Linked DNA regions of Martelella mediterranea DSM 17316. The protein of the gene in region 2 interacts with the protein of the main gene of each other region in a pairwise test. Links are inferred from orthologs where the notes say so. Each region holds a gene or a part of one and is shown on either strand. Other genes may lie near its edges. The genes, in order: def and Mame_RS11280.

Region 1 (8,853 bases), 1.6 Mb from region 2 along the record:
TGGTCTCCGGCCTGCCGCGCGCCTTTCTCAAGATCATCGTCGCCACCAACTGGCTGAGCCTGCCGGTGAACATCTTCGCAGCACTCGCGATCTTCCTGATCGCGACCGGGCTGCAGCCGCTGGCGACCATCGTGCTGATCGTGTTCCAGACCGTGCTGCTCGGCGCTTTCCTGTTCGAAATCCGGATCGTCTACATGCTGATGGGTGAAAAAGTGTTGCCGACGGCGGCGGCGATCATCGCCTCGGCGATCACCGCGCTGCTGGTCACCGATATCGGCACGCGCTATATCGTTGGAGGGTGAGAGCATCCTTACTTGACAGGTGGTGCCGCTCACGCAAAAATTGTATGCATCGGGGGATATGTCATGACCAGAAAAGCGCTGGCGCTCGCCGTTCTGCTGGGGCTCGTCGCCTGCCAGACGGGACCGGTTTCGATTCTCTACAAGGAAGGCTCGACCCGCGCCGAGCGGCAGGAAGCCTATGACCAGTGCTTTATCGCCGCGCTGAAGGATGTGCCGCAGAACATGGTGACCGAGGTGACAGGCGGCTACAGCTATCCAGGCTTTGTGAGCTGCGACACCAATGGCGACACCACCATATGCGGCGAAGTGGGCGGCTACACCACGCCGGTGGAAAGCTACAGCTACGACACCAATGAAAAACTGCGCCAGCGCCTGATCAACCGCTGCCTGGAGGCGAAGGGCTTCTCCGACGTCACGATACCCTATTGCCAGACCAAGGAAGAGCGCGCCGCCTATCAGATGCAGGTCGCCCAGCCGCCGCTTACCGAACTCACCTGCGTCACCGGCCAGACCGTTTCAACAGAGTAGGGCTGCGTCGCCGCGCGTTCCGGCGTCAGGCGCCGGTCTGGCGCGCATGCTTCTCGGCCGCCTCGATCCGCTCGGAATAGCGCTCCGTGAGGTATGCGCTCTGCCCGCGTAATAGAAGGGTGAACTTGACCAGTTCCTCCATGACATCGACGACGCGCCGATAATAGGATGACGGCTTCATTCGTCCGCTGTCATCGAACTCCTCGTAGGCCTTGGCGACCGAGGATTGATTGGGAATTGTGAACATCCGCATCCACCGGCCGAGAATACGCATCTGATTGACGGTGTTGAAGCTCTGGGACCCGCCGCAGACCTGCATCAGCGCCAGCGTGCGCCCCTGTGTCGGCCGCACGCCGCCCGCGGAAAGCGGCAGCCAGTCGATCTGGGTTTTCAGGACCGAACTCATCGCGCCGTGCCGTTCGGGCGAGCACCAGACATGCGCCTCGGACCAGATCGAAGCGGACCGCAACTCCTGGACCTTCGGATGATTTTCATCGGTACTGCCGACCAGCGGTAGGCCATGCGGATCGAAAATCCGCACCTCCGCGCCGAATGCCGCAAGCAAACGCGCCGCCTCCTCCGTCAGAAGCCGGGAATAGGAGCGTTCGCGCAGCGAACCGTACAGCATCAGCACCCTTGGCGGATGCGCGATCCGGTTGCCTGTGAACAGGCGTTCGGGATCGACGGGGTGGAAGGCCGTTTCATCGAGCGCGGGCATTGATTCGGCGTCCGGCAGGTTCACTTTTTGGCCTGCGGCGAGACAACCTCGCCGTCTTCCTTGGTGAACGCGCCGATGGCCGGGTTTGGCAGGATTTCAAGCACGGTCTCCGACGGGCGGCACAGCTTTACGCCCTTTTCCGTCACTACGATCGGTCTATTGATCAGGATCGGATGCGCCATCATGGCGTCGAGCAGTTCGGCATCGGAAAGCGCCGGATCATCGAGGCCAAGCTCATCATAGGGCGTGCCCTTGCGGCGGAGCAGATCGCGCACCGGAATTGCCATCGCCGCGATCAATTCCTGAAGCTTTTCGCGCGTTGGCGGGGTCTTCAGATATTCGATGATCTCCGGCGCCTCGCCGGACTGCCGGATCATCGCCAGAACGTTGCGCGACGTTCCGCAGGCGGGATTGTGGTAGATGGTGACGGGCATCGGGACCTCAACATATCCATAAAGCTGGAAATATAGATATATTGGAAGAACGAAGGACGCAAGCCCCGGCCGGATGTCGTTCAATCGCCGGGATAATCCACCTGCATGAAATAGAGCCCCTCCGGCGGAGCCACCGGCCCGCAAGCCTTGCGGTCGCGCGCCTCCAGCGCCTGCCGCACATCATCCACCGACATCTTGCCCTCGCCGCCGAGTTTCAATGTTCCGGCAAAGGAGCGGATCTGGTTGTGCAGGAAGCTCTGGGCGGTGGCGCGGATCTCGATGATCTCGCCCTCCCGCGTGACATCGAGCCGATCGAGCGTGCGCACCGGCGATTTCGCCTGGCACTGCACCGAGCGGAAGGTGGTGAAATCGTGTCTGCCGACAAGCACCTGGGCCGCCGCGTGCATCGCCGCGTGATCGAGCGGCTTCGGCACCCACCAGCCGCGCTTCCATTCCAGCGCGGGATGGGCGCGGCGGTTTATGATGCGGTAGAGATAATGCCGCCGAAGTGCGGAAAACCGGGCATCGAAATCGGGTTCAGCCTCGACCACATCGACCACCGAAATACCGTCGCCGGCGAGCCTCAGATGCGCATTGACTGCGTTCAGAATTGTGAACGGGCTCCAGGGTTTGGCAAGATCGAGATGCACCACCTGCCCCCGGGCATGAACGCCGGAATCCGTACGTCCCGCCCCGCGGATGGAAACGGTCTCGCCGGAAAACCCGGCAATCGCCTCCTCCAGCGCGCTCTGCACCGAGCGCCCCTCGGCCTGGCGTTGCCAGCCGACAAAGGCCGTGCCGTCATATTCGACCTTCAGGCGGTAACGCGGCATCAGGCAAGCACCGTTGCCGGGGCAAGCGGCGTGCCGCGCAGGAAATCCTCGGCCGAAAGCGGCTTTCCGCCGGCCTTCTGCAACCGGATGAGCCGCACAGCGCCCTTCCCGCAGGCGATCGTGAGGTCTGGTCCCGCGAGCACGGTTCCCGGCGCGCCCTCGCCTTCGCCGAGCGCGCTTTCATGCACCTTGACCCGCTCCAGCCGCTTGCCCGCCGGCACCTCCATCCACGCGCCCGGAAATGGCGCAAGCCCCCGGATATGATTATGCACCTCGGCGGCCGGTCGGCTGAAATCGATCCGGGTCTCGCCCTTGTCGATCTTCTTCGCATAGGTGACGCCGTCTTCGGCCTGCGGTGAAAGCGGCAGGTCGCCGACCTCGAGCTTCGCCATCGCCTCCGCCATCAGTCGCGCGCCGTCATGCATCAGCCGGTCGTGCAGCGCGCCCGCCGTCATGTCCGGACCGATCGCGACCCGCTTGGTCAGCGCCACAGGCCCGGTATCGAGCCCCTTTTCCATCTTCATGATCATCATGCCGGTCTCGCTGTCGCCGGCCATGATCGCGCGCTGGATGGGTGCCGCGCCCCGCCAGCGGGGCAGCAGCGAAGCATGGCCATTATAGGCGCCAAGCCGCGTCCCGTTCAGGATCGCTTCCGGCAGCAGCAGGCCATAGGCAACCACCACCGCAACATCGGCATCAAGCGCGGCGAAGGCGGCGCGATCCTCGTCAGCGCGAAAATTCTCCGGCGTGCGCACCGGCAGGCCTAGCAGTTCGGCCGCCTGATGCACTGGCGACTTGACCTCCGCCAGCCCGCGCCGGCCGGCCGCCCGCGGCGGCTGGGTGTAGACGCAGACAATCTCGTGGCCCGCCTCCTTCAGCGCCCTGAGGGTGGGAACGGAAAAATCGGGCGTGCCCATGAAAATAATCCTGAGGCTCATGATCGCTCCTTCCGGGCCCGCGCAAAAAGGCAAACGTGAATATACGGCAACTGGTCAGATAAACGAGAATGCCGCGCCGCAAAAGGCAAATCCGCCGCATAAGGAGGAACGCCAGACAACAACCGACTTCTCGGCGCGCTGAAAAACCGAGACGCCATTTTCGACCTCGCAGGCAGGCCGGCCCTTGAGCCGTGGTATGCGAAGGCAACGCGGGAACCGCGCCGCCTGCTCCGTCTCGACGCATTCTCCTGCGTGCCGGCTGGCAGCGAACTGTCCTAAAGCTTGTGCTTGGCCGCCTTGGCGAACTTCTTGATCACCCGGTCACGCTTCAGGCGCGACAGATAATCGATGAACAGCGCGCCGTCGAGATGGTCGATCTCATGCTGCAGGCAAGTGGCGAGCAAGCCCTCGGCCTCGATTTCCTGTTCCTTGCCGGCAAGGTCGGTATAGCGCACCCGCACACTCGCCGGACGCTCCACCTCGGCATAGAACTCCGGGATCGACAGGCAGCCCTCCTCATAGACCGAGCGCTCGTCCGAGCTGTGCAACACGGTGGGATTGATCACCACCATGGGCTGCTTCTCGCCCTCGTCCTTGTTGGCGACATCCAGAACCAGCATGCGGCGAGGCACGCCAACCTGGATCGCGGCAAGGCCGATGCCCGGAGCCTCATACATGGTCTCCAGCATATCGTCGGCAAATTTCTTCAGGTCGTCGTCTATGCGCTCGACCGGTTTCGAGACCGTGCGCAGCAGAGGGTCCGGCAAGATAATCAGTGGCATCGTGGTCATGCCCTCCCCATAGCGCATGTTCGCCCGAGGGGAAATCTTTTCATACGTTCTGCCCCAAACCTCCCTTCCCGTTATTTCCGTAAATCATTTTGTTCACGTTTTGATCTTTCTTTCAAGAAGAATCTGCGCTAGGCTCACCATAAGAGAGGTGATGTGATGGATGCAGTGATGGCCCGACTGGCGGCGGCGGACACGGCGATGCTCGCCATGGCCGGGGCGTTGTGCATTCTGATTGCCGCTCTCGTCATTCTCCTGGCCCGCCGCGGCGGCGGGCGGCAGGAAAAGGGGCTTGAACGCGAGCTGCAGCAACTGGTGCAGGCGCAGAGCGAGATGCAGGGCCGCATGGCGACGATGGCGGAACTGTTCGGCAGCCGCCAGTCGGAGCTGAATGCCGCGCTCGGCTCCCGCCTCGATGGCCTGTCACAGCGGATCGGCACCACGCTGCACCAGCAGCACCAGACCACCCACGAGAACCTCCGCCGCCTGCAGGAGCGGCTTGCTGTCATCGATGCGGCGCAGAACAATATCCAGTCGCTGGCCAAGGACGTGGTCGGCCTGCAGGCAATCCTTTCCAACAAGCAGACCCGCGGCGCATTCGGTCAGGGGCGGATGGAAGCGATCATCGCCGATGCCCTACCCGCCGGAAGCTTCCGGTTCCAGGCGACGCTGTCGAACGGCACCCGCCCGGACTGCGTGGTCGACATGCCGAATGGCGCGCCGCCCTTGATCATCGACGCCAAGTTTCCGCTCGAATCCTGGAACGCGATGCGCGCGGCGGAAAGCGACGAGGCAGCGCGCGCCGCCAGCCAGCGCTTCCGCCGCGATCTCGAGACCCATCTCCGCGATATCGCCAGCAAATATCTGCTGCCCGGAGAAACGCAAGACACGGCCTTCCTGTTCGTGCCGTCCGAATCGATTTTCGCGGATATCCACGAGCATTACGAGGCGGTCGTCCAGCGCGCCCATGCCATGCGCGTGGTGATCGTCTCACCGACGCTGCTGCTGTTGTCGATCCAGGTCGTGCAGGCGGTGATGAAGGACCAGCGCATGCGCGAACAGGCGCATCTGATACAGGGCGAGGTTGCCAATCTGCTGGCGGACCTGACGCGCCTCAACGAGCGCGTGGCAAAGCTGGAAAACCATTTCAACCAGGCCCGCCAGGATGTCGAGACGATCCGGATATCGACGGGCAAGATCGCCCGGCGCGGCGAACGGATCGCGACGCTGGAATTCGAAACCGGTCGAAAGGAGGCGGAGCCGTCTTCCACCCTTGACGAGGGACAGCAGGGGCTCGGCCGCATGAAACTGCGCGTCGTCGACGAGGACTGATTGCCATCGCCGCTTGCGCGCAATAAAAGCGCAAGGGAATGCATTGGCGGTCGGTTTTGCGATCGGCTGACTGGATGCGGTGTTTGAGTGTGCCGGATCGGCGGGGCGTGGAAGACGGTCTCGCCTTCCGGCGGAAGCCTTCGCGTCGACCAGGCGAGGCTGACGGGAGTACTGCCATGATCACGGTTTTCGGTTCCATCAATATGGATCTCATCGCCACCACGCCGCGCCTGCCGAAGCCGGGCGAAACCGTGGCGGGAACCTCCTTTGCCACGGCTCAAGGCGGCAAGGGCGCAAACCAGGCGCTTGCCGCGCGCCGCGCCGGCTCCGCTGTCGCCATGGCAGGGGCTGTCGGCAATGACGAGTTCGCATCCGCCGCAACCGCCCTTCTTGCCGAGGCCGGCGTCGACCTTTCAGCCGTGAAAACCACCAATGGCCCCACCGGCACGGCGATGATCCTTGTCGGCGGCGACGGCGAAAACGTCATCGTCATCAATGCCGCGGCCAATGGCGAGGTCACCGAGGCAGATGCCGAGGCTGTCGTGGCGGGAATGGCGGCGGACGACATATTGGTGCTGCAGCTCGAAATTCCGGCCAATGCCATTCGCACCGCGCTCAAGAGCGCCCGCGAAAAGGGTATCCGTACGATCCTCAACACCGCGCCGCTGACGCCGGAAGCGGCCGAGCTCGGCGCGCTCGCCGATATCGTGATTGCCAACGAGACCGAATTCGAGCGGCTTGTCGGGGCCGAAGAGCTCGGCAGCGAAGGGCGGATCGCCATGCTGAAAACCCGCCATGACGAAACCGGCCAGACCATCGTCATCACGCTCGGGGCCGAGGGCGTGGTTGCCATGCATGAGGGCGACTTCCACCGCATCGACGCTCTGAAGATCGACCCGGTCGACACCGTCGGCGCGGGCGACACCTTCTGCGGCTATTTCGCAAGCGGTCTCGATCAGGGACTGCCCTTCGCAAAGGCCGCGCACCGGGCCGCCGTCGCAGGCGCGCTCGCCTGCCTCAAGCCCGGCGCCCAGCCGTCCATCCCGGAAAAAGAAGCGGTCGACGCACGGGCCTGAAATCATCGGCCCCTGGCATTACGCCATCCATTTCCCGGAGATCATCGGGTGGTTCAGACCAAACGCCCGATGATCTAGCCAAGCAAGGCTTTTTGACCTTGTCGGACGGCGGAAATGCAAAACCACATTCGTCTTTCAGGTAGACCCCCGACCCGAGCGCCCTATTTCAAAAGGCAGCTGCGCCCGTCTGGCGCTGCCCTCCCGCGTTGCCGCAAGAGCCCGGATATTCGGGCGCGCGCCCCAATTGTTAAATTTTTTACTTTTCTTTTGGTCCATTTTGCGAGATGACGCGTTATTGCCCTATCCAGACGCGCCAAGGTGCCGGCTCGTCCGGCAGTCTGGAAAAAGGGGGTGCGCCCCGCGCCCCGGCACATCATCCCCCGATGTGCCGGGGTTTTTCGTGTCGGGGTCACGCATCGCGAGCGGAGCGGCAGGGCTATATCGCCCTGCCTTTCCTGCAGAAAATCAGGCCTTGTTCTTGTTGTAGACGTCGAAGACGACGGCGGCGAGCAGCACCAGGCCCTTGATCACCTGCTGGTAATCGATGCCGATGCCCATGATCGACATGCCGTTATTCATGATGCCCATGATGAAGGCGCCGACCACCGCGCCGACGATCTTGCCGACACCGCCCGACATCGACGCGCCGCCGATGAACACCGCCGCGATCACATCAAGCTCGAAACCGTTGCCGGCCTTGGGCGTGGCGATGTTGAGGCGGGCGGCGAACACCAGACCGGCGAGAGCGGCCAGCATGCCCATGTTCACGAACACGATGAAATTCAGCCGCTTGGTGTTGATACCTGAAAGGGCGGCCGCCTTCTCGTTGCCGCCGATCGCATAGACCCTGCGTCCGAATGTCGTGCTTTCGGTGATGAAGGTATAGATCACCGTCAGGATCGCCATCGAGATCAGCACATTCGGCAGGCCGCGGAACGAGGCGAGCTTCCACGACACGAACACCAGCACGCCGGCAACGATGATGTTGCGACCCAGGAAGAAGGACAGCGGCTCATCCTCGATGCCATAGGCGACGTTGCGCGCCCGCGATCGCCAGGCGAGATAGACGATCGCGGCGGCGGCGATGATGCCGGCCACAAGCGCCGTCATGTTGGGCCGGCCGACGCCGAAGAGATCCGGCACGAAGCCGGTGGACAACAGCTGGAAGGAACCCGGGAACGGGCCCACCGACTGGCCGTTGAGGATCCAGAGCGACAACCCGCGGAAGATCAGCATGCCGGCGAGCGTGACGATAAAGGACGGGATGCGCCAATAGGCGACCCAGTATCCCTGCCACGCCCCAATCAGCATGCCGGCGAAAATGCAGGCAAAAAAGGCGACGATGACCGGCACCTGCCAGTGGACGATCATCACCGCGGCAAGCGCGCCGATGAAGCCCACAATCGAGCCCACCGAAAGATCGATATGCCCGGCCACGATGATCATCAGCATGCCGAGCGCCATGATGATCACATAGGAATTCTGCAGGAACAGGTTGGTGATGTTGACCGGTCGCATCAGCACGCCGTCGGTGACGACCTGGAAAAACGCGATGATGACGATCAGGGCGAGCAGGATGCCGTAGTCGCGCATCCTGAGTGTCAGATAGGAGCGGATCGAGGGCTTGTGTTCGTCCGCGGTGGTTTCCTCGGGTGTATTCATCGCTTTCTCATTTCCTGACAATGAAGGACATGATGCGTTCCTGACTCGCCTCTGCGGCGCTCAGTTCGCCCACCAATGCCCCCTCGTTCATGATGTAAATGCGGTCGCACATGCCGAGCAGCTCCGGCATTTCCGACGAGATCATCACGACGCCCCGGCCTTCGGCCGCAAGTTCGTTCATCAGCGTGTAGATCTCGTATTTCGCGCCGACATCGATGCCGCGCGTCGGCTCGTCCAGGATC
Region 2 (8,884 bases):
AAACCTTAGGCTTGGCCATCGCCACCGCCGCCGCCGCGAAAAGCGGCCCGAGCATCCAGGGCAAGGGCATCCCGGCGGCAACCGCGCCCCAGGCGCCCGCCGCGGCGACCGTAAAGATGACCAGAAGCCGTATGCCGTAAGGCAGGTATTGGATCATCTTCCCGCGCCGTTGCCCCGAGCCTGCAGATGGCGGCTGTCGCCCCGGCCTGGGAGCCGACAGGTATTCGACGATTTTTCCATTGCGGCCTCCCCCTTTTCCTTGTCACAACACGCAAAGCGCGTATTTGACAAGACAGTCATTCGAATTTATTTCCGGCTAGACGGTAAATAAGTCAATAGCTGACGGAAAATGCGTCAATCGGAGGTCTTGAAATGCCGGCTCTACCCCTGGAAGGAATTAAGGTTGTCGATTTTTCACGGGTGCTCGCCGGTCCGCTGAGCACCCAGGTTCTTGGCGACCTCGGCGCCGATGTCATCAAGATCGAGCATCCCGAGCGCGGCGACGACACGCGCGATTGGGGCATCCGGATCGGCGAGACCGAGACGACCTATTACTACGCCTTCAACCGCAACAAGCGCTCGGTTGCGCTCGACCTCGCCGATCCGGCCATGGTCGAGGCGGCGCGCGCGCTGGTCGCAGATGCCGATGTCGTCGTGGAAAATTTCAAGCAGGGCGGGATGGAGCGCTTCGGCCTCGGTTTCGAGGATCTGCTGAAGATCAACCCCCGGATCATCTATTGCTCGATCGCCGGCTATGACCGGGCCGGGGAAGAGGCCAAGCGCTCGGGTTACGACCTCGTCGTCCAGGGCGAGAGCGGCCTGATGGCGATCAATGGCGAGGCCGGGCGTCCGCCGCTGAAATTCGGCGTCGCTGTCGTCGACATGTTTACCGGCATGTATGCGGCCCAGGCGATACTCGCCGCGCTGGTGCAGGTTCAAAGGACCGGACGCGGCCGTCGCGTCGATCTCTCGCTCTATGATTGCGGCGTGACGCTCAGCGCCTATTACGGACTCGATGCCCTGGTGATGAAATCGGATCCGCCGCGATACGGCAATGCGCATCCGTCGATCGTGCCCTATGGCGTGTTCGACGCGGCTGACGGACCGCTCGTCATCGCGGTCGGCAACAACCGCCAGTTCAGGTCCCTGTGCCAGGATGCGCTTGGACGGGCGGATATGGCCGATGATCCACGCTATGCCACCAACATCCTGCGATCGCAGCACCGTGATGCGCTGATCCCGGAACTGGAGCGTGAACTGCTCAAACACAGGCGCACGGACCTGCTGAAGAACCTCTCGGCAGCCGGCATTCCATGCGGCGAGGTCCTGGGGCTCTACGAAGCGCTGACACATCCGCGCACCGCGGCGTCCGAGATGGTGGTCACGCACCGAACGGCGCAGGGAGAGGACGTCGCCTTTACCGCCCCGCCATGGCGCATTGACGGTGAACGCTGCGCCGTTCGTCCACCGCCGACCCTCGGGGAACATACCGTCGAGGTTCTCGCCAGCCTGAAGAAGGACTGATCGACCGTTGCTGGCCGGGTGGCGGAATTTCCTCGGCCTTTGTCATGGATTGGCAAGCTCGCCACAGCGCATATAGGCCGCCCTTCTCTCTCATCTTGTGATATTCTTATGATAGAGGTCCCGGTCGATAGCTGTCCTTCCGGTCTTGCCACGGCGGCGCCGTTGACAGAGGACCGATCGGCGGAGGGATGCGGGTATGGCCGATAGTGTAACGATTGCGCCGATAGTGCGATCGTCGGTGCTGACATGCGCGGCCGACCAGGCCGCGATGCAGCCATGGATCGACATGGAGTGTTTTCAACTCGGCAGCGGCAAAACCGTTTGCCGCATGGAAACGATCGACCTCGGAAGCCAGCAGGTCGTGCATGAGGATCAGGCCGCATCGGTCCAGAAGATCGGCAAAACGCCGGCCAATCTGTGTACGCTTTCCTATTGCACCCCGGACCAGGCATTCCGGTTTTCCGATCAGGGCATCAACCATCCGGATACCGTGTTTTTTCTGCCGGAGCACACATATTTCGATCTTTACGTGCCAGTCGGCACGCGCACGACCTATATCAGCTTCGATCAGACCGCCTTTATCCGAGGAGCGCGGATACTCAACCCGCGACGCTGGGAGAAGGCGCCAGAGACGATCCGGTCATGGACCACGCCCTCGAAAGGGGGGCTCGCCGCAGATATCATGGCCTTCACTGACCAGGCAGCCCCTGAGCGCGGCACACCATGCGATAACGCGATGATCAGGGACCTGCTGCTGCAATCCGCCCTGCAGGTGGCCGCCCATAGCGAGGGCTTCGAGGGCCTTTCGCGTGCCGCGCGCGCCCGCGCCTTTGCCGTTTGCAGCCTCGCGCGCGCCTATATAGAAAGCTGCGTGGAAAGCGACCGACTGCCGACGATCGTGGATATCTGCGCGGCCACCGGCGTCTCGCAACGCCGGCTGCAATATGCGTTTCATGAATATATCGGCATGTCGCCCAATGCCTATCTGCGCCTGCTGCGCCTCAACCGGGCGCGTGCGGCGCTTGCCGCAGCCAGCCCGCACCAGACGACGGTGACGCGGGTGGCGATGCAGCACGGCTTCCTGCATTTTGGCCGTTTCTCGGGCGATTACAGGCGCATCTTCGGCGAAACGCCGTCGGTCACGCTCGCCGCTTGCCGCCGGAACTGATTTTCCGCAATTTTGCGGAAATCGGATAGCCAATAATAGCTGTCGCTGTAAGCGTATCACGGCAATCAGAAAAACTGCACTTGCCGGTCCTGCAGGATCGGTAAACCAACAGGGTCAGAGCGGCCGCATCGCGCGCCGCAGCAGGAGGATAATGCCATGTGCGATCAATGCGATAGTGGAACACTCGGCCGTCGCGGCCTATTGATGGGCGGTTTGGCGCTTTCGCTTGCGGTTCCGTTTGGCGGGCGCGCTTTCGCCCAAACCACGGCCACCCCGCCGGCTTCCCCCGATGAGGCGATCCAGCGCCTGATGGACGGCAATGCGCGCTATGTCGCCAACACGCCGAACAATGCCGACCACTCGGTGACGCGCAACACCAGGGCTGCCGGCCAGTCGCCCTTTGCCGCGATCGTCGCCTGCGCGGATTCGCGCGTGGTGCCGGAACTGATCTTCGATCAGGCGCCGGGCGATCTGTTCGTCGTACGCGTCGCCGGAAATTTCCTGAGTGAGGACGGCATCGCCAGCCTCGAATTCGCGGCCGCCGTTCTCGGCGTTCAGGCCGTCATGGTTCTCGGCCACACCAGTTGCGGGGCGATACGCGCGACCATCGATTCGATCCGCGATAACGAACTGCCGCCGGGCCATCTGCCGAGCCTGGTCAATGCCATTCGTCCCGCCGTCTACAACGCCATGCAGCAGAACCCCGAGGATCTGCTTGCCGCCGCTACCGCCGAGAATGCGGTCTATAACGCCCGCATCGCCGCGGAAACCGGACCAATTCTCAGCGACATGAATGAATCGGGCACGGTGAAATCAATCGCCGGCGTCTACGATATCGCGACCGGCAAGGTGGCATTTCTGTAAAGCCGACCGAACATCCCTGAAAACACAAACGTCGCCGGAAGAAATCCCGGCGCCGTTTGCTATTCGGGAGAAGGCATCACGCCATCGCGCGCGGCTTCACCAGCTTGCGCTCCACCAGCAGCTCCGCGATCTGGATCGCGTTCAGCGCCGCGCCCTTGCGCAGATTGTCGGCGACCACCCACATGGCGAGGCCATTCTCGACGGTCGCATCCTCGCGGATGCGGGAGATGAAGGTGGAGTCCTCGCCGGCGCATTCGACCGGGGTCATGTAGCCGCCGTCCTCATGCTTGTCGATCACCTGGCAGCCGGGCGCCTCGCGCAGGATGTCGCGAGCCTCATCGGCTGTGATTTCCTTCTCGAACTCGATATTGACCGATTCCGAATGGCCGATGAACACCGGCACGCGCACGGCGGTGCAGGTGACCCTGATCTTCGGGTCGAGCATCTTCTTGGTCTCGGCCAGCACCTTCCATTCTTCCTTGGTGTAGCCGTCTTCCATGAAGCTGTCGATGTGCGGAATCACGTTGAAGGCGATGCGCTTGGTGAACTTCTTGGTCTCGATCGGGTCGGCGACGAAGACGGCGCGGGTCTGGTTGAACAGTTCATCCATGCCGTCCTTGCCGGCGCCCGAAACCGATTGATAGGTCGAGACCACCAGCCGCTTGATCGTGGCGCGATCATGCAGCGGCTTCAGCGCGACAACGAGCTGGGCGGTCGAGCAGTTCGGGTTGGCGATGATGTTGCGCTTGCGGAAGCCCTCGATCGCATCCGGATTGACCTCCGGCACGATCAGCGGCACGTCGGCGTCGTAACGCCAGGCCGAGGAGTTGTCGATGACGACGCAGCCCTTGGCGGCAATTTTCGGCGACCACTTCTGCGAGACCGTGCCGCCGGCCGACATCAGGCAGATATCGGTGTCGGAAAAGTCATGGTTTTCGAGGTTCTTCACCTTCAGCGTCTTGTCGCCGTAGGAGACTTCCGTGCCGACGGAACGGCTGGAGGCGAGCGCCACGACCTCATCGGCGGGAAAGCCGCGCTCTTCGAGGATGGACAGCATTTCGCGCCCGACATTGCCGGTAGCGCCCACGACTGCAATCTTGAAACCCATGATGATAAGCTCTCTTTCGTTTCTCTCCTCGAAAATCGCGGGAGTGGAAGAGCGGCCGAAACGGCATCTTCCCGTCCCCGGCGTGACCGGGGAGAGAGCGGTAGGCCAGGAACGTCAGACGGTTTTTGTCGTCGTTTTCTTGGCTGTTTTCATGAAACTGCGGGAAGGCGATATCCGGCCGCCGGCGCGGGGCGCCGGGGTGATATCAGCAGCAATGTGACGCGCGAACAGCGGCATATTCGGCTTTTCCTTCTACCGCGAAGGCTAATGACCCTTTTGCGTGGTCAAGTCAAGGTCTGTTTGCGGCGCTGCATGGTGCGGGTGCTTGCGCATGAATTCCGGCTTCAGCGCGGAAAAGCCGTTGCGCGGCACCGGCCAGCCGTGCGGATCGATGCTGAACACCATGCGATAGCGCGAAAAGATGATCGCGGTCAGATACGTAAACCAGCTTCCGAAGGCGAGCCCGGCGATGACATCGCTCGGATAATGCGCGCCTACGATGATGCGGCTCATCGCTATGCAGACGGCGAGGCTGAAAAACAGGATGCGGTGGCGCGGCAGGAAAAACGCCGCCGCCGTGAAGATCGCGGCAACCGTGGTGGCATGCCCCGAAGGGAAACTGGAATACTGCCCGGCAAAGCTCATGGGATCGAAGGCAAACGGGCTCAGGTCGTAATAGACCAGCATGTTCGGCCGCGGCCTGCCGATCAGCCCCTTCAGAAGATTGACGGCCAGGCCGGAAAGCGCGACCGCGGCAAACACGAAGCTTGCCGCCTGCGCCAGAAACACGCCCTTGGCGCGGGTGCGCCGATCCGCCTCATCCGCCGCCCCGGCCGCCGTCATGCCAAGCGCGAACACAAGGACACTGGTGATCAGTATCCACTCCGACTGGCCGAAATGGGTGATGAACTCGCCATACTCCCTGATCGGACCGGAGAGATCGCGGGCCATCAGCCCGACGGGATAATCGAGGATCGCGAAGGCGACGAACAAAAGGCCCGCCACGCCGACCATGAAACCGCGCCAATGCGTGCACGGCCACTTCTGGTCCTTGAGTTTTCTGCGCTGGCTGAACCAGCGGTAGCGTACCGTCATCGCCCCTCCGAATATTCACACCGGCATCCCCACCGGCCAGGCGGATGTTAGACGAGCCGGGCAGCGGCATCAACGCCCGCGGCCGACCCGGCTTCGCAAAAGCAACTAACTTTTCCACATAACAGGAAGATTACGACCGCAACCGGTCGCGCAGGCGCGGACGCGTTCGACGCACCGGCAGGCCCCTTTCCGGCACGGCGAACAGCAGCCGGTAGCGAGCGAAAAAGCAGGCCACGAGCACGGAAATCCAGGCCCCGTAGAACAGGCCCGCCGAGACATCGCTTGGATAATGCGCGCCAACGGCGATGCGGGCGAAGCCGAAGAAGATGGCGAAGGCGGCGAAGAACGGCCCGAGCCGTGGATAGAGCAGCGCCAGCCCGGCGAAGATCGCGCCCGATGTCGTCGAATGGCCCGAGGGGAAGCTTGCGTAATCATAGGCCCAGACGCCGACATTGAAGTGCAGGTCGCCGACCGTATCGAACAGCGTCGGACGCGCCCGGCCGATCAGGCGTTTGACGACATTGACGGTGGCGCTGGCGAGCGCGACGGAACAGAACAGGTAAAAACCCTGATGCAGCACAAGCGCGGCGCGGAATTTCACCCGCGGGCTGGCAAGGCAGGCGATAGCGACATAGGCGAGGACGGTCACAGTCCCGCTTGCGCCCAATATCCACGGCGCGGTGGTGACATCGGTCAGCCGCGCGGCGAAATCCTGGAACCGCGACGACATGGCATCGCGCGCGGAGGCCACCGGGCCGTCAAGCGTCGCCATGCATAACAGCGCCAGAGTCGCGGCGGGCAGAAGAAACCACGGCCAGCAGGTGGCGGAAAGGCGGAAGGTCTCGTGCGCAACGCGCCGCTTCCAGAACAACGGCGGCATGCGGATACCGGTTTTGGGAAGGTCTTCGCGGGTCTCGTTCATCCCGACAAGATAGCGCGGCGGCGGCGGTTATAAACCCCGCCGCCGACCTTCATCTTCAAACGCCGAGCGTGGCGGCAAAGGCGGCGACCACGGCATCGCCCATTTCGCTGGTGCCGACCTTGCGGCAGCCGGGCGCCATAATGTCGCCGGTGCGCAGCCCGTCATCGAGCACCTTGGCGATCGCGGCGTCGAGCGCTTCAGCCTCTTCGATCATGTTGAACGAATAGCGCAGGCACATGGCGAACGAGGCCAGCATGGCGAGCGGATTGGCAACGCCCTGCCCTGCGATATCGGGCGCCGAGCCATGGACGGGCTCGTACATCGCCTTGCGCTTGCCGGTGACGGCATCTTCCGCGCCGAGCGAGGCCGAGGGCAGCATGCCGAGCGAGCCGGTCAGCATCGCGGCCACATCCGAGAGCATGTCGCCGAACAGGTTGTCGGTGACGATCACGTCGAACTGCTTAGGCGCGCGCACGAGCTGCATGCCGCCGGCGTCGGCGAGCATGTGCGACAGCTCGACATCGGCGAATTTTTCCTTGTGAACGCGCGTCACGACCTGGTTCCAGAACAGGCCGGACTTCATCACATTGCGCTTCTCCATCGAGCAGACGCGGTTATCGCGGGTGCGCGCCAGTTCAAAGGCGACGGCGGCGATGCGCTCGATCTCGTAGGTATCGTAGACCTGAGTGTCGATCGCGCGCTGCTGACCATTGCCGAGGTCGATGATTTCCTTCGGCTCGCCGAAATAGACGCCGCCGGTGAGCTCGCGCACGATCAGGATATCGAGGCCTTCGACCAGTTCCGGCTTCAGCGAGGACGACGCCGCAAGAGCGGCATAGCAGATCGCCGGGCGCAGATTGGCGAACAGTTCCAGATCCTTGCGCAGGCGCAGCAGGCCTGCTTCCGGGCGCACGTCATAGGCGACATTGTCCCATTTCGGACCGCCGACGGCGGCGAACATCACCGCATCGGCAGCCATCGCCCGCGCCATGTCATCGTCGGAGATCGCCTTGCCATGGGCATCATAGGCCGCGCCACCGACAAGTCCGCGCTCGATTTCAAAACCCGCGCTGGCCTTGTCGTTCAAAAGGCTGATGACCTTGACGAATTCCTCGGTGATTTCCGGGCCGATGCCGTCGCCGGGCAGAAGAAAGAGTTTACGATGGCTCATGATGCCTCCCTCGGTGCTTGTTGGCCGCGCGCCATCCGGGATGTCGGCGCCTCTGGCGGGCCGAGGCGGTTCTAGACCGCGGGATCGCGCATTTCAAGGCGGTTGAACGCCGTTGCGGTACGTGCGCGCACGAAAGCTATCGCAGGGGATTTGTCTGGAGCCGCGCCACCAGCGTATCGTCCTTTAGCGGCGGGGTGCCGTATTTAAGCTGCACCACCTTGTAGCCGCCCTCCTCCAGCCGCGCGAGCAGCGGGCCGATGGCGCGGGCCGTGCGGCCCTGCAGATCATGCATCAGCACGATGCCGCCGCCGCGGGCCTCAAGGCCGCGCATCACCCGCTCCACCAGTTGCTCGGTGGTCGCCTCGCGATAATCGAGGGAATCGACATCGGCGCCGACAGGGATCAGGCCGCGGCTGGCAAGCGCACGGTCGAGCCATTCGTTTTCGGCGAGATAAGGAAAGCGGAAGAAATACGGCGTCTCGCCGGTCGTCTCTTGCACAACCGCCCTGCCCTTGTCGATATTGGCGACGGCCGCGTCATGGCCAAGGGCCGGCAGATAGGGGTGCGAATACGTGTGGGTGGCGATCGTGTGGCCGCCTTCGGAGACCATCGCCGCCGTCTCGGGATAATAATGCGCCATCTGGCCGACCATGAAGAACAGGCCCTTGACGCCATAAGCATCGAGCGCATCCAGCACCACATTGGTGCGACCGGGCACCGGGCCGTCATCAAAGGTCAGCACCACTTCGAGCGGTGCCAGCGTGATGTCTCGGGTCTCGTCCAGATAGATCGTGCGGCCCGCGAGCGGATGGTGTTCCGGCCGGCCGTCCTCGCCGAGGCTGATGGTCATGACCTGCGCGCCGCGATCGGCGCCGTCCACGACTCGCGAATGGATGGACCCGAGCTGCAGCGGCGCTTCCTCTATCGGCATGATCTCCCCAATCGAACCCGTGGTGATGACCTCGATGGCATTCGGACCGTCCGAGATAACGCGCGCCGGAGCCGGCAGCAGCGCGGTCTTGAGGATCGTGG

The links.
Region 1: the proteins of Mame_RS11280 (region 2) and def interact in binary tests that used the Escherichia coli proteins (3 or more experiments, as listed by UniProt). The link is inferred for Martelella mediterranea DSM 17316 from one-to-one orthologs.

The regions. Positions count from the first base shown.
Region 1 is NZ_CP020330.1:4,049,528-4,058,380, forward strand. What follows is about bases 2,787-5,606. They hold def (peptide deformylase), read right to left. Parts: upstream 4,545-5,606; coding sequence 4,029-4,544; downstream 2,787-4,028. Other genes in these bases: truA (tRNA pseudouridine(38-40) synthase TruA), read right to left, coding at 2,787-2,815; fmt (methionyl-tRNA formyltransferase), read right to left, coding at 2,815-3,753; Mame_RS18895 (DNA recombination protein RmuC), read left to right, coding at 4,701-5,606. Outside these bases: Mame_RS18860 (hypothetical protein), read left to right, coding at 1-302; Mame_RS18865 (hypothetical protein), read left to right, coding at 366-830; arsenical resistance protein ArsH, read right to left, coding at 856-1,548; arsC (arsenate reductase (glutaredoxin)), read right to left, coding at 1,569-1,982; more of truA, read right to left, coding at 2,063-2,786; more of Mame_RS18895, read left to right, coding at 5,607-5,873; Mame_RS18900 (ribokinase), read left to right, coding at 6,050-6,949; mmsB (multiple monosaccharide ABC transporter permease), read right to left, coding at 7,415-8,611; mmsA (multiple monosaccharide ABC transporter ATP-binding protein), read right to left, coding at 8,619-8,853. UniProt on the Escherichia coli protein: Removes the formyl group from the N-terminal Met of newly synthesized proteins. Requires at least a dipeptide for an efficient rate of reaction. N-terminal L-methionine is a prerequisite for activity but the enzyme has broad specificity at other positions.
Region 2 is NZ_CP020330.1:2,406,379-2,415,262, reverse strand. What follows is about bases 2,649-5,499. They hold Mame_RS11280 (aspartate-semialdehyde dehydrogenase), read right to left. Parts: upstream 4,665-5,499; coding sequence 3,633-4,664; downstream 2,649-3,632. Other genes in these bases: Mame_RS11270 (phosphatase PAP2 family protein), read right to left, coding at 4,929-5,499; Mame_RS27515 (hypothetical protein), read right to left, coding at 4,779-4,901; Mame_RS11285 (carbonic anhydrase), read left to right, coding at 2,849-3,556; Mame_RS11290 (helix-turn-helix domain-containing protein), read left to right, coding at 2,649-2,692. Outside these bases: Mame_RS11300 (AbrB family transcriptional regulator), read right to left, coding at 1-157; Mame_RS11295 (CaiB/BaiF CoA transferase family protein), read left to right, coding at 373-1,524; more of Mame_RS11290, read left to right, coding at 1,721-2,648; more of Mame_RS11270, read right to left, coding at 5,500-5,759; Mame_RS11265 (phosphatase PAP2 family protein), read right to left, coding at 5,890-6,681; leuB (3-isopropylmalate dehydrogenase), read right to left, coding at 6,737-7,852; Mame_RS11255 (polysaccharide deacetylase family protein), read right to left, coding at 7,989-8,884.